Regions from separate parts of the Klebsiella sp. PL-2018 genome, predicted to be linked through region 2. Evidence: predicted binding sites of a transcription regulator. Region 2 holds the regulator's gene; each other region holds the start of a gene.

Region 1 (5,059 bases), on a different replicon from region 2:
AAACCTTGCCGAAGGAAGGCATTTCCAGTTCGTCGTATAGGCAGGCGAAAGCATCTCCCGCTTCATCTGCCACTCCGGGGTAATGCCCCGGCCCGCAAACCAGACCTTCCCCAGACCCGAGTGATTGATGCCGTCGACGGCTCTCATCAGCGCTTCGCAGTTAGCGCGGGGCTGCACATCGTCAAACAGGCTCAGTTGCGATACCCCCGTTGGCGTGAAGTCGTTCAGCATCACGCCCGCTTTGGCGTAGCGATGACCGGGGACCCAGATGCGGTTCAGTGAGCGGACGGCGGCGGCAATAATATCCCGCGTATCTTTCGTCGGCACCGGCAGACCTTCGCTGGCTATGTTGCCGTAGTAAGGTTCATTCGCGGCGAACGGCGACGTTTTCACAAACACACCGATATGCCGGCAGTGCTGCCGTTCGCCCCGCAGCTTCTCCGCCGCACGCTCTGCGTACAGGCAGACCGCTTGTCGCATCGCATCATACTCTGTGATGCGTTCACCAAAACTCCGGCTGCAGACGATTTGCTGCTTTGCCGGCGGTGCTTCTTCCAGGCTGATGCAGCTTTCCCCGTTAAGCTCGCGTACCGTGCGCTCGAGAACCACGCTGAAATTCTTGCGGACAAACGCCGGATGCGTCTGCGCCAGCTGCAGGGCGGTGATGATACCCATCGTGTGCAGCTTTTTAGATAACTTCCGGCCGACGCCCCAGATTTCTTCCACCGGCTGCAGCGAGAGCAGCTTTTGCGTTCGCCGGGGATTGCCGGTGGTCAGCGCCAGCACGCCGCCGAACTGTTTCCACTGCTTCGAGGCCCATTGTGCGCTTTTCGCCAGGGTTTTGGTGGGACCCATTCCGACACCGATAGTCAGAGCAGTATGCCGTTGAATGTGCTCCCGCAGCTGGCGCCCGAAGTCCTCGAAGGAAATACAGTTGTCGATGCCTGCGACGTCCAGAAACATTTCGTCAATACTGTACTGCTCAACGCGGGGGGAGAGCGCTTCCAGGCAGCGCATGACGCGCTCAGACATCGAATGGTACAGCGAATAGTTGCTGGAGAAGACCACAATCCCCAGGCGTTCTGCCGTCGCCTTCAGCCTGAACCACGGTTCGCCCATCGGAATGCCGAGGGCCTTCGCCTCCGCGCTGCGGGCAATCACGCAGCCGTCATTGTTGCTGAGGACGATGACCGGCCTGTCCCGCAGGTCGGGGCGAAACACCTTCTCGCAGGAGGCATAGAAACTGTTGACGTCAGCAAGGGCAAACATGTTTTCTCCGGACTACAGGCGTGACCGGGTGCGATGAAGGAAATGCGTCACCACGCCGAACAGCGTGAGCGTGTCCGGGTACAGCGTCGGAAAGGCCGGGTTCATCGGCTCCAGCGCCGGTCGCGGACGTAGCCGCAGGCGCTTCACCGTAAACCCGCCGTCCATTTCGGCGATGACGACATCGCCTTCCTCTGCTGTTTCCGCCCGGTCCACAATCAGAATGTCGCCGTCATACAGGCCGAGGTCGCGCATGCTTTCCCCGCTGGCGCGGAGGAAGTAGGTGGCTGACGGATGCCGGATGCACAGGCTGTTCAAATCCAGCTCCTGCTCGACGTAATCCCCGGCCGGACTCGGGAATCCGGCCGGGCAGGTGTCAGCAAAAAACGGGATGGCCATCGGCGTGGGTGATGCGGAACAGGCCTGCAGCTGTGACCGGGGGAAAACGGGTTCGTTTTTCATGGCAACCAGCTGTCTTCCTGCCAGATAGCTTCGAGCGTTTCCATCACATCCGCCTTCTCGCGGTCATTGCGTGCGCCGCTGACGTTCAGGCTGCTGTCGGAGCCTTTGCCGATATTCAGCCACAGCTTCGGGTGTTGTGGCGTCAGGCGGCGCTCAATTTCCTGCTGCAGAGCAGCAAAGGTGCCGGTGGGCATGGCTTTGACCTGGGCCGGGGAGAAACGGACAGAAATCTGTAACATAAGCACTCCGCAAATAACTGTATGGATATACAGCGAAGATACGCATAGCGCTTCCCGCTGTCAATCTGCCGGATCTTTCGTCTGGTCAGGAAATAACCATGCCGATCCCGCAGGCCTGCGGCACTTGTCAGGCCCGTCCTCGATCCGATCAATGGAGGTTGTCCACAGGGTTGTCGCCGTTTTTTCCCCGCATTTTGTGGATATGTCTGCCTGCCACCCGCTGCCAGTATCTCGCGTCCGGCCCTGTACGGGGCGGGCGGTATTTTCTGCTCAGGCCCGGCGTCGTTGAGAGTGTACGTCAGCCCCTCGCCCTTTAAGGAACGCCCTTCAAGCCGCTTTCGCGGCATATCCTCGCCGTCATAAGGCCGACGACTCGGTATTCCACGGTCGGCCTGACCCGCGACCGGCCGCGATGAACAGGCAGCGTGCGGCAGGGAACGGTATCGCGGTGATGCCTCCTGCTCCCCTCAGACTACAGGAGTGCTGCTATGTCCAGATTCATTCTAGGAAATTGTATTGACGTGATGCGTGGATTCCCCGACCGCGCCGTGGACCTTATCGTCACCGACCCGCCGTACCTTGTGGGCTTTAAAGACCGCTCAGGCCGCCAGATTGCCGGGGACGTCACCGACGAGTGGCTGGAGCCTGCCACGCAGGAGATGTACCGCGTCCTCAAAAAAGATGCCCTGATGGTCAGCTTCTACGGCTGGAACCGCGTTGACCGCTTTATGGCGGCGTGGAAAGCGGCGGGCTTCTATGCGGTGGGCCAGATTGTGTTCACCAAAGACTACAGCTCGAACCGCCGCAGCGCCAACGGACGCCGGGGATTCGTGAACTACTGCCATGAAGGGGCGTATCTGATGGCGAAAGGCCGCCCGACCCCGCCGCTTAACCCGCTGCCGGATGTGATGCCGTTCCCGTATACCGGCAACCCGCTTCACCCCACCCAGAAACCCGTGGAGGCGTTACAGCCGCTGATTGAGTCATTCAGTGCGCCGAACGCGATTGTGCTCGACCCGTTTGCCGGGAGCGGTTCGACCTGCGTCGCCGCCTTCCGTGCCGGACGCCGCTACATCGGCATTGAAATGCTGGAGCAGTACCACCGAAAAGGTGCCGAACGCCTGGCCGCGATGCGCCGCGCCGTGAACACCCCGGCGGCGAACGACGAATATCTGCCGGAGGCCGCGTGATGAACTACGACGGACACGAGGCATTGCGCCGCGACATGGCCGGACTGGCCAACAACATGTGCGACCTGAAAACGACTCTGAAAGTGCTGGAAGACACGTACCACTACCAGCATGACGGGCTGCCGGAGCGGCTGGCTGGCGTGAGCCTTCGCCGTATCAGCGTCCTGATGGACGAGGCATTCAATATCGCCCTGTTACTCGACGAATCATTCAGAGACTGAACCCCGGGCGGCGACCCCGCCCCACCGAAAAACGGAGAAAAAATCATGCTGTACGGAACCCGTAAAGAACTGAACAAAAAGCTCAAACGCATGTTTGGCAATGACGAACGCTATGCCCTGCTGGTCTGGACGAGAGAGGACGTGATGGCGCAAGTGGAATGTATGACGGAAGCCGAAGCGGACACCCTGCTGGCGCTTATCGGACGCACGGGAACGGGGGAACATACCGAAGAAGGTGTGTCATTCCGCACCGTTCAGGCGCTGTATGCCGGGATTCAGGGCGATACCCCGCGCGTGAGCGTCCCCGCCGATACGCTGGCGCGTATCACGGATATTGCCGCAAGGGCTGTCAGCGGGGAAGACACGCAGGCGTGGCCCCTTGTGCAAAAGCACTACCCGAGCGTTGCGGACGCTCAGAAAGATATTGCCTGGCTGGAAAACGAAATCGCCGCTTAACCCAACCGCCCCGCTGAACGGCGGGGCACTCACCGAAGGAAAATCACCATGAGAAACGACACACTGAACGCGCTGATCCTGCGCCACGGCGACCGGATGCTACAGGATGCGGGCTGGCCGCAAAAAATCAGCATGATGCAGATCGCGCCCGAAAACATGCCCGGCTGGCTCGTTGCCTGCGGCTCGCTCGATGCCGCGCAAATTCTGACGCTGGTCACGCACCTTTGCCAGCCGCTGACGTTCGGCAAGGCGGAACTGCTGACTGCCAGCGCCCGGCGACTGGCGGGAACCCCTGCCCGGCTGCATCTGTACCCCGCGAAACGCGATGCGCCCCCGGAGCGTCTGGCTGACGCGATGACCCTGCATCTGCCGTTTGCCGAAGAATGGCTGACCCGTGCGGAGTGCGACGATCTGCTGGCCTTCCTCAGAAGCAGCATTGACACGATTTGCAGCATTGCCAGACAGGACGCGCACCGCCTTGCAGCGGCCCTGAAACCGTCCGCCACGCCGCGACTGATGGAACGCTGGTTGGGTGACTGGCGACTCCTCGCTGATGAGTACGACGACGACTGGCCGCCCGTCACTGACACGGATCGTCTGGATGCCGTGCTGGATGCGGTACTGGTGCGCGGCGCCCGCTATTGCCCGGTATTGCTGACGCTGGTTAACGAGCGCGAGGAGGAGATCGAGGCCGAGGGGTTCCTGGCGCATACGCTGATTATTCCGGGCGATCCGGCCCGTCGCTGGTTCGACCGCGCCGCGCTGAAAAACATGATTATCGGCGTGCGCAACGGACTGGCGCTGGAAGAATAAACGCACGGGGAAGGGAAGCCCCTTCCCAGACTTTACCGGTCCGGGATGAGAACAGGCAATAAGGACGTCGCCGGGCGGCTCCGCATTACCCGGCCCGCCGGTCGCCGGGCCTTGTGGTGATAAACGCCCTTTGCCTGCCCCGTGCGTGTGCGGCCGTTGCCGTGACTCCATCGTAGCCGGGCTGTCAAGAATGCAAGGGTGAAATGAACGCGGCAGTCACCCGGTCCCTCCTTCCCGTCCGCCGTGATTTTCCGGTTGCTCGCCCGCGCGGGCGCGGACTCCCCCTGCAACTCCCGTCCGCCGTGCGCGTCAGGCTGCGGCTTCCCTTGCGCCCCTGCATTCGTGACTGACCGCCCGTCTTGTCTGGAGTCACGGCACCGCCCGGTGTCGCTTCTCATGTTAAGCCGGAGGC
Region 2 (5,059 bases):
TGGGCGCGGCGTTCGGCTGGTCGATCCCGATGGCCTTTTCGGCGGTCAGCGAATCGCTGCCGCTGAGCTGCTGGCTGATGTTCCTCGCCAATATCCTGTGGGCGGTGGCCTACGATACCCAATATGCGATGGTCGATCGTGATGATGACGTCAAAATCGGTATCAAATCGACGGCGATTCTCTTTGGCGACAACGATCGCTTAATCATCGGTATTTTACAGGTGGCGGTACTGGGTCTGATGGCCGCGGTAGGCTGGCTGAGCGGGCTGGGCTGGGAGTATTACTGGTCGTTGTTTATCGCCGCGGCGCTGTTTGCCTGGCAGCAGAAGCTGATATTTAAACGCGAACGCGATGCCTGCTTTAAGGCGTTTATGAACAATAACTACGTGGGGCTGGTGCTGTTTCTCGGCCTGGCGATGGGATATATGCAGTAGCGCTGTGGGTTTCCCGGCTTGCGGCGTAAACGCCTTAGCCGGGCTACAAAACCGCAGGGTCCGGTAGCCCGGCGCAGGCCGGGACATTTCTTTAAACGTTACGCTTCATCCTGGGTAACGCTTTCAATCGTTAATCGCACATCCGAAGTAATCAGATCCGCCAGCATGCGGTAGATCTTCAACGTCTCTTCCGGCTCGGCGTCCCCGGTATCGCTGATATAGCCTTCGTCACGCAGGGTCAACACCAGCGTGCTGAACACCGCCTTATCGAAGAACTCCGGCGCGTTGATGCCGTGCAGAACGGACAGGCGCTGCGCCACGGTGCGGCTCTCTTTCTCCAGCGAACTGCGGTTGATTGACGGGTTAGCGCTCAGCAGCCAGAAGGTAATGGCGTAGCGCTGCAGCGTTTCGCGCGCGCCTGCGGCCAGCAGTTGCAGAGAACGGGCATGAGACGGATTGACGCTCACCTCATCGTCGTTCAGGGCGATGAGGCCCTGACGCTGCATCTCAGCGAGCAGCGCATCGACGACGCCCGCCAGCTCCGCTTTTTCCCAGCGCAGGAACAGCTCGGCCTTCAGGAACGGATAGAACATCTCGACGTGACGCAGGATTTCGGCACGGGTAATACGACGATGCTGAGTGACGATGGCGGCTAACAGCGACGGCATCACCAGCATATGGGCGATGTTGTTGCGGTAGTAGGTCATCAGGACGGCCTGCTCGCGCGGCAGAATGATGATATCGCCAATGGTATCTTTCTCAACTTCGAACTTGTTCATCTGCAGCGCGTGGTCAATCAGCTCGCTGGCCGAAGCCGCAGGCGTAGTCGCATCCGCTGAATATGGCACGTTGCGCAGCAGGGCGAGATAGCACTCCAGCTGCTCGGTGAGCTGCTCGCGGGTCAGTGAACGCTGACGCGATGCCAGAAGCGCGGTACAGCACAGGTTCATGGCGTTAGCCGCGCCGGCATTATTGATGCGCACCATCAGATCCGAGGCGATATTATTCACCGTCGGGGTCAGCCAGGAAGGGCGAACCGCTTCGATAGGGTCGATAGACTCGCGCCAGTCCGGCACATGCTGGTTCAGATAGGCCATCAGCGGCAGGGGTTCGCCGAAGTTAACGTAGCCCTGGCCGAGATTTCGCAGCTTGCTCAAGCCGCGCAGCATCTGCGGCAGGCTCTCTTTCTCTTTCGTCGCACCGCGTAGCTCTTTGGCGTAGGTACCGACCTCCATCACGTGCTCGTAGCCGATGTAAATCGGCACCAGGGTGATGGGGCGATTACCGCCGCGCAGCATCGCCTGAATGGTCATCGACAGGGTGCCGGTTTTCGGATCCAGCAGGCGTCCGGTACGCGAACGCCCGCCTTCAACGAAATACTCCACCGAATAGCCGCGGCTGAACAGCTCGCCGAGATATTCGCGGAATACGGTTGAGTAAAGCTTATTGCCCTTGAACGTGCGGCGAATAAAGAACGCGCCGCCGCGACGGAAGATCGGACCGGCGGGCCAGAAGTTCAGGTTGATACCGGCGGCGATATGCGGCGGCACCAGGCCCTGATGATAAATGACGTAAGAGAGCAGCAGATAGTCCATATGGCTGCGGTGGCACGGGACATAAACGATCTCGTGGCCTTCATGCGCCAGCTGGCGCACGCGCTCGGCGTTATGCACGTTAATGCCCTGATACAGCCGGTTCCAGGTAAAGCCCAGCACGCGGTCGGTCAGGCGAATCATCTCATAGGAGAAGTTTGCGGCGATCTCTTCCATCAGGGCGATAGCGTTTTGCTGCGCCTTTTCATGAGAAATTTTCTTGCTGCGTGCTTCGTCTTCTACCGCACGGGCAATGGCTTTCGACGCCAGCAGTTTATTAAACAGATCCTGGCGCGCGGGCAGGCGCGGGCCGACCGCCGCCAGACGCTGACGGGCGAAGTGCATGCGCGCCACGCGGGCCAGCTTCTGGGCGATGGTTTTATCGGTACCGTGTTCGTCCGCCATCTTACGCAGCGAGACCGAAGGCGAGAAACGGACAAAGCTGTCGCGGCCCAGCCACAGGACGGCGAAGAATTTCTGAATGCCGTTGAGCATGCGCAGCGGCGGGTTCACCTCGCCTTTTTCACGCCCCGGCGCGCGACCGAACATCACCGAAACCGGCACCATCTGCACGTCAAGATCGGGATGGTTGCGGTGCAAATCCAGGTAGTCGTGAAAGAGCTTGATAGACTCTTCTTTCGGCGTGTAATAGGTAAACACGCGCGGTCCGCCGTGGATAAATACGTAGCGCGGAAGCAGGCCGCCGTCGATCTCGAGCGGCTCCAGCGGGTCCGGTAACTCATGTTCCAGACATTGCGCGCGCAGCGTCAGCAGGTCCGCCTTCGAATTGTAGGGCAGGACATACATAATGGGACGCGAGGTATCCAGGCCTAATTCCTGAGCAGGTTGTGCCGGAATCGACTTGCTTTTTACCAGCGCCCTTAATGGTAAATTCAGTAATTTATAGTAAATTCGTTGCCAGCCAGACATAGACGATGTGAAGCCTCTGGTTAATCATGCAAATGCGCCGCAAGAATAACAGAAAGTGCGCAAAATTTCCGTTGTAACGCGGCAAACGCGTACACTCATTGACGTCATTTACATAAAAAGGTTTGTTTGATGGCCAATAATACCACTGGGTTAACCCGAATTATTAAAGCGGCAGGGTATTCCTGGAAAGGATTCCGGGCGGCGTGGGTCAACGAGGCCGCCTTTCGTCAGGAAGGCATCGCGGCCGTTGTTGCCGTGGCGATCGCCTGCTGGTTAGACGTCGATGCCATCACCCGGGTGCTGTTGATTAGCTCGGTCCTGCTAGTGATGATAGTTGAAATTATCAATAGCGCGATTGAGGCGGTTGTTGACCGTATTGGCCCTGAACATCACGAGCTGTCGGGGCGAGCGAAAGACATGGGATCGGCGGCGGTATTGCTGGCGATCATCATCGCGCTGATCGCGTGGGGAACGCTTTTATGGGCAAACTACCGCTAACGCCTGGCGTAGCGGCTCGCAAAACGGAAAGAAACTCCTGATTTTTGTGTGAAATGTGGTTCCAAAATCACCGTTAGCTGTATATACTCACAGCATAACTGTATATACACCCAGGGGGCGGAATGAAAGCGTTAACGACCAGGCAGCAAGAGGTGTTTGATCTCATTCGGGATCATATCAGCCAGACGGGCATGCCGCCGACGCGTGCGGAGATTGCTCAGCGCTTGGGGTTCCGTTCCCCAAACGCGGCGGAAGAACACCTGAAAGCGCTGGCGCGTAAAGGCGCAATCGAGATCGTTTCCGGCGCCTCCCGCGGTATTCGTCTGCTGACGGAAGAAGAAACGGGTCTGCCGCTTATTGGCCGCGTCGCGGCGGGTGAGCCGCTGCTGGCCCAGCAGCATATCGAAGGTCACTATCAGGTCGATCCGGCTATGTTTAAGCCGAATGCCGATTTTCTGCTGCGCGTTAGCGGGATGTCGATGAAAGACATCGGTATTCTTGATGGCGACCTGCTGGCCGTCCATAAAACGCAGGATGTGCGCAATGGCCAGGTGGTTGTGGCGCGCATCGACGAAGAAGTTACCGTGAAGCGACTGAAAAAGCAGGGTAACGTCGTTGAACTGCTGCCGGAAAACAGCGAATTCTCGCCGATCGTGGTGGATCTTCGCGAGCAAAGCTTCACTATTGAAGGCCTGGCCGTCGGCGTTATCCGCAACGGCAACTGGCAGTAATCTCTTCACCTCGCGGCATCATCACCTGATGCATGATGCTGCGCCGTTTTTCCTCATTTGGGCTCTTTCTCCATGCTTTTTAACGCCGCCGACAAAGCCCTGTGGCGCTTAGCGCTGCCCATGATCTTCTCCAATATCACCGTTCCGCTGCTGGGGCTGGTGGATACCGCCGTTATTGGCCACCTCGACAGCCCGGTTTATCTGGGGGGCGTGGCGGTTGGCGCAACGGCGACCAGCTTCCTCTTTATGCTACTGTTGTTCCTGCGAATGAGTACCACCGGACTGACGGCGCAGGCGTTTGGCGCAAAAGATCCGCAGCGGCTGGCGCGTGCGCTGGTACAGCCGCTGGGCCTGGCTCTGACCGCCGGGGCGGCGATTGTGCTCTTACGGATGCCGTTAATCGACCTGGCGCTGCATATCGTCGGCGGTAGCGAAGCCGTGCTCGAACAGGCCAGACGCTTCCTGGAACTCCGCTGGCTAAGCGCGCCGGCATCGCTGGCGAATCTGGTCCTGCTGGGCTGGCTGCTGGGCGTGCAGTACGCCAGAGCGCCGGTGATCCTGCTGGTAGTCGGCAACGTCCTCAACATTGTGCTCGATTTATGGCTGGTGATGGGCCTGCATATGAACGTGCAGGGGGCGGCGCTGGCGACGGTCACCGCAGAATACGTCACTTTCTTTATTGGCCTGCTGATGGCGAGACGCGTGCTGGCGCTGCGCGGCGTTTCCCTGTCGATGCTGAAAAACGCCTGGCGCGGCGATATACGCCGCCTGCTGGCGCTGAATCGCGACATCATGCTGCGCTCGCTGCTGCTACAGCTCTGCTTCGGGGCGGTGACGGTATTTGGCGCCCGCCTTGGCGCCGATATCGTCGCGG
Region 3 (5,059 bases), 2.4 Mb from region 2:
CGCGGTGGTCATGTCGCCCGGCGGCGCGCCGACCACTACCGCCAGGGTGATGCCGATCAGCAGCGCCTGGTAGGGCTTTTTGCCCAGCGCCAGCCAGCCGCAGAGGAACATCGCCACCGCGCACCACAGCAGCATAATGGGCAGAGAGATAAGCTCCAGCTTGAGCGCCACCAGCCCGAGCGCCGAGCCGAGGATCGTGCCGCCGATACGTTCAAACGCGCGCGGTACGACGTTTCCCCAGAAGGAGATAGGCCCCATCACCACCACCAGGGTGATGAGGGGCCAGGTGCCTTCAGGAACGTTAAGCAGGCGCACCAGCACAAAGGTGAGCACAAAGGCCAATGCTATTCGCACGCCATGGACGATGCGGTAATGGCGATACAGCCGAATTTCAAATGGCTTAAGTGATTTATCCGCGCGCACAACCTACTCCGACACAACGAAAAGGCCAATTGTAACTGCTTTTTCGCCGCAAGCATCACGCGAATGTAATAAACCTTGTCAAACGAAGGGACAATGTTCTACTTCACCGCCGGCTCGACCGCGATATACATATCAATATCCCAGTAGCCGTCCTGGTTACCATCGTTAAGATAGACTTCAAAACAGGGCTTCATCGCCATCTGATGGGTTTTGCTTTCCATCAGGCTCTCGAAGAACTGGTACCACGGCGTCGCAAAGTCAAAATTCTCGACTCTGGCACGGGCAACCGCATAATCCCCGCCGGCGATTTCGGTCATCATCACGCCTTCGCTACCCTCAGGAATCTGGTAGTCATCCGCCACCGTGACGGCGGTGTCGCAGCGCAGCTTTTCCGCCGGGACTTCGTCCGGGTTGTCGTAGTAAACGGCCACCCACTCCTGCGCCGGCACCTGGCTGTTATCGACCCACATCATCAGCTGTTCAAACCCCTGTTTTACCGTCTGCTCCCAGGGACCGACCAGATGAAAACCAGCAATTTTCTTCTTGCCTACGGATTTAACGTTATAGTCCATGCTGCCTCCACTGTTGATAAAATACTGTATGTATATACACATAAATTAGCAGTACTATCACCCACTGTATGTGCGGCAATTCACAAATCCGCGCGGCAAGAAGATGAAAAAATCGCCGCCATACGGTTATAAACTGAACGGTAGCTCAACGCCGATGCTGGCCCCAACATCGTCGCTGGCGCTGTGGTTAGCGTCGGTGTACCACAGGGAGGTATTCAGGCGTACCGTTGGCATAACATCGCCGCTCCAGCCCAGCTGTACGCCCTTCAGCGTATCGGCGCGCGGGAAGGCTTTATTGATTCGCTGGTTTTTTGGATTGACCTCAGCGTAGACCAGCCGCGCGCTCCAGCGCTGATTCTCTTCGGTTACCAGCTCCACCTTACTGGCATATAAACGCCCGTCGCCGCCCATCGCATCGCCCAGCGGATAGCCCTGCTGGTAGTAGCCGTCTTTATAGATAAAGTGGTTATAGATGTAGTTAGTACGGCCCATGTTCGAGCGGGTATCGTGGGCTTCCAGATACCAGTTAACCGCATTGCTGTTCCACTGGTGATGCCCTTCCACGCCGCCAAGATAGAGGTGCGCCGAGGGTAAATATCCGGCTTCGTCCTCGCCGATCATCTGGCCGTAAATGCTCACCGGCCAGCCGAGGGTGGGCGCCAGCTTCAGCTTGAAATCAAAACCGGCCAGCTGGTTGCCGGGATCGTCGGCCGAGTCGCCGGTGTTATCATTGCCGGTGAGGCCGTCCCAGAAGCTGCTGAATGAGGAAGGCCGCCCTTCGCCGCCCCACTGCATAACGCGCGAGGCTCCCAGCTCCAGCGAGGTGAGCGGTGAAAAAGTCAGGCGACCACCGAAGATTTTGGTATGCGGTACGGCTGCGTACTGGTTCATCTGGCTGGCGGAAAGCTGGTACTGCCAGGGGCCAATCCAGCTTAGCCATGAGGTTTCCGGCGCCCGCTGTTCGGCGCGCTGCAGCAGAAAACCGGTCATGGGACGCGCGGCATCGGAGCGGATCAGGCTACCTTCATAGCCCGGCCCCCACCACTGGGGGATTTGCCCGAACGCCAGCCACTGGTTCCACAGCTTAACCGCGCCGTATGCGCCGTTGGCGTTCACGCTCGAACCGTTACTGATGCGCTTGTCGCCTTCAACATTGCCCTGCAGGTGCAGATCCCACCATTCGCCGCTGTTGTTCAGGGCGAGAGAAAGCGACTGGTCGGCGGGGTAAGACTGGGCGAACCCCTGCGGCGTGCCCGGCTTATCAGTGGAGCTGTAGCCGGTAACGCGCACGTCAGCTTTCAGCGCGCTTAATCGCTGATTTACCCGACCCAGTACCACCCGCTCTGCGGACGTTGTCGGATGGGCATTGGCCAGCGCGCGCTTAATCTCCTCTTCGCTCAGAGGCCAGGTCGACAGGCTCAACGAGAGGGTTCCACGGTCGGATAACCAGGCTAAATCATTGCGGAATTCGTTATCGGCCAGAACGAGGCCGGAGGCAAAACTCGAAGTGCTAAAAACGGTGAACAGTCCCAGAGAAAGCGCACTACGCGCAAAGTATTTCATCTTCCCAGCTCCATTTATGGCGCACAAGCGCCAGGCTTTTTCCTGAAGGGTGACCGGGTAAGGTAATGGAGTGAAAGTAAACGAAGCGCCAACCGAAGCGGCATAATAATCAAACAGCTACGAGATGCCGCTCCGGGCGGAGCGGCGGAGAAGTTACAGTTTTTGATGCAGATAATCGCTAAAGCGCGACAGCACGCCGCCCTTGCCAACGCTTTCCAGCGTCACCAGCGGCCAGTGGGCCACCACTTTATCACCATCGTAAAGGGAGATTTCGCCAACCCGCTGGTGGGCGGCGATCGGCGCTTCCAGCACTTTGTTATCCAGCACGTATTTGGCCTTAATGCGCGAGACTTCCGACTTCGGCAGCGCTAACCAGAAGTCCTGATCGGTCCCCAGCTTAATCTGCTCTTTATCGCCATACCAGATTCGCTCAACGCCGACCTGCTTGCCGTCCTGCAGGACCTGGACGGTATCGAAGTTTTGCTGGCCCCAGTGCAGCAGCTTCGCCGCCTGCTGTTCACGCCCTTTCGGGCTGTCGGCCCCCATCACCACCGCAATCAGCCGGCGCTGGCCGTCCACCGCGGAGGCAATCAGGTTGAAGCCGGCGCCTGAGGTGTGGCCGGTCTTCAGACCATCGACGTTCATGGTCTTATCCCACAGCAGCCCGTTGCGGTTCTGCTGGGTAATGCCGTTCCAGGTCAGGCTCTTCTGGCTGTACATATGGTAGACGTCCGGCTCGCCGTGAATAATCGCCCGCGAGAGCACCGCCAGATCGTAGGCCGAACTGTGCTGACCCGGCGCGTCCAGACCGTGGACGGTTTCAAAATGGGTATCCTGCAAATGCAGTTTTTCCACGTAGCTGTTCATCAGCGCGACGAACTGCGGCTGGCCGCCAGCGACGTAGTCCGCCAGCGCCACGCAGGCATCGTTGCCGGAGTCAACGATCAGCCCGCGGCTTAAATCGCGTACGCTGACCCGATCGCCGGGCTTAAGGAACATCAGCGAAGAACCATTAAAGACCGGGTTACCCTGCGCCCAGGCGTCTTTTCCGACGGTGACGATGTCGTCAAAGGTGATGCGGTGGCTGTCGATAGCGCGATCGACCACGTAGCCGGTCATGAGTTTGGTCAGGCTGGCGGGATTGCGCTGCTGATGCTCGTTACCGGCGGTCAGGATCTGGCCGGTGGTGTAATCCATCAGCACCCAGGAACCGGCCTGAATAGAAGGAGGCGTCACGTTGACGGGAAAATCATTGGCGGCAAATGCGCAGGAAACGCTCGCAGCGAGCAAAGATACAGCAATAAAAAAACGGCCTTTCAACGGCATATCCTCTAAATTGACAGATTCGCCGTCCTTTTTACGGAACTTCTCGTTTCAAATCAGGGTTTAATTGCAAGAAAATATGACATCGCCGACGCGGGACAAAGGGGATACCCTTCTGATGGCCCGGCAAATCGTTTACCATGAAGGCTGCTCGCCACCAGGAATAATGAACAGATTATGCAAGATAGCGCCAGCCAGCCCGGATTTTTATTTCACGATTACGAGACCTTCGGCACCAGTCCCTCGCTCGACCGACCGTCGCAGTTTGCCGCCATTCGCACCGATGAAGACCTGAATATCGTCGGCGAACCCGAAGTCTTCTACTGCAGGCTCGCCGATGACTATCTGCCGCAGCCGCAGGCGGTCATGGTCACCGGGATAACGCCGCAGGAGGCGAACGCCAAGGGCGACAACGAAGCCGCTTTCGCCCGCCGCGTTCACGATCTATTCACGGTGCCGAAAACCTGCATCGTCGGCTATAACAACGTGCGCTTCGATGACGAAGTGACGCGCAACATTCTCTATCGTAATTTTTACGATCCCTACGCCTGGAGCTGGCAGCACGACAACTCCCGCTGGGATCTGCTGGACGTGATGCGCGCCTGCTATGCGCTGCGCCCCGAAGGGATCAACTGGCCGGAAAATGAAGAGGGCTTACCGAGCTTCCGGCTGGAGCATCTGACCGTCGCTAACGGCATCGAACACAGCAACGCCCACGACGCGATGGCCGACGTTTACGCCACCATCGCCATGGCGAAACTGGTGAAAACCCAGCAGCCGCGCCTGTTCGATTATCTTTACGCCCACCGCAACAAGCGTAAGCTGGCGACGCTGATTGACGTGCCGCAAATCAAACCGCTGGTGCATGTTTCCGGCATGTTCGGCGCGGCGCGCGGCAATACCAGCCTGGTCGCCCCGCTGGCGTGGCACCCGGACAACCGTAACGCGGTGATTATGGTCGACCTGGCCGGAGACATCGCCCCCCTGCTGGAGCTCGATGCCGACACCCTGCGCGAGCGGCTGTATACGCCGAAAAGCGAGCTGGGCGATCTGGCTGCGGTGCCGATCAAGCTGGTCCACCTGAATAAATGCCCGGTGCTGGCGCAGCAAAACACCCTGCGTCCGCAGGATGCCGACCGGCTGGGCATCAATATCCAGCGCTGTCTGGAGAACGCCCA

Evidence for each region. Region 2 encodes LexA, which represses DNA repair genes until DNA is damaged. Its sites were predicted from a motif close to TNCTGTATGTACATACAGNA; they were not measured.
Region 1: a site for LexA is predicted at 1,983-2,002, ahead of MKleb_RS29195 (DinI-like family protein). Genes of this name have one in related genera too.
Region 3: a site for LexA is predicted at 1,018-1,037, ahead of sbmC (DNA gyrase inhibitor SbmC). Genes of this name have one in related genera too.

The regions. Positions count from the first base shown of each region.
Region 1 covers NZ_CP077676.1:28,484-33,542, forward strand. The annotation lists gene MKleb_RS29185 (Y-family DNA polymerase) at 1-1,269, opposite strand, end outside; gene umuD (translesion error-prone DNA polymerase V autoproteolytic subunit) at 1,282-1,665, opposite strand; gene MKleb_RS29195 (DinI-like family protein) at 1,725-1,967, opposite strand; gene MKleb_RS29200 (DNA methylase) at 2,456-3,157, shown strand; gene MKleb_RS29205 (hypothetical protein) at 3,157-3,378, shown strand; gene MKleb_RS29210 (DUF1380 family protein) at 3,424-3,834, shown strand; gene MKleb_RS29215 (hypothetical protein) at 3,883-4,647, shown strand.
Region 2 covers NZ_CP077673.1:392,507-397,565, forward strand. The annotation lists gene ubiA (4-hydroxybenzoate octaprenyltransferase) at 1-434, shown strand, start outside; gene plsB (glycerol-3-phosphate 1-O-acyltransferase PlsB) at 533-2,956, opposite strand; gene MKleb_RS01815 (diacylglycerol kinase) at 3,086-3,454, shown strand; gene lexA (transcriptional repressor LexA) at 3,577-4,185, shown strand; gene dinF (MATE family efflux transporter DinF) at 4,258-5,059, shown strand, end outside.
Region 3 covers NZ_CP077673.1:3,797,180-3,802,238, forward strand. The annotation lists gene MKleb_RS17775 (FUSC family protein) at 1-423, opposite strand, end outside; gene sbmC (DNA gyrase inhibitor SbmC) at 522-995, opposite strand; gene MKleb_RS17785 (capsule assembly Wzi family protein) at 1,122-2,558, opposite strand; gene dacD (serine-type D-Ala-D-Ala carboxypeptidase DacD) at 2,712-3,878, opposite strand; gene sbcB (exodeoxyribonuclease I) at 4,059-5,059, shown strand, end outside.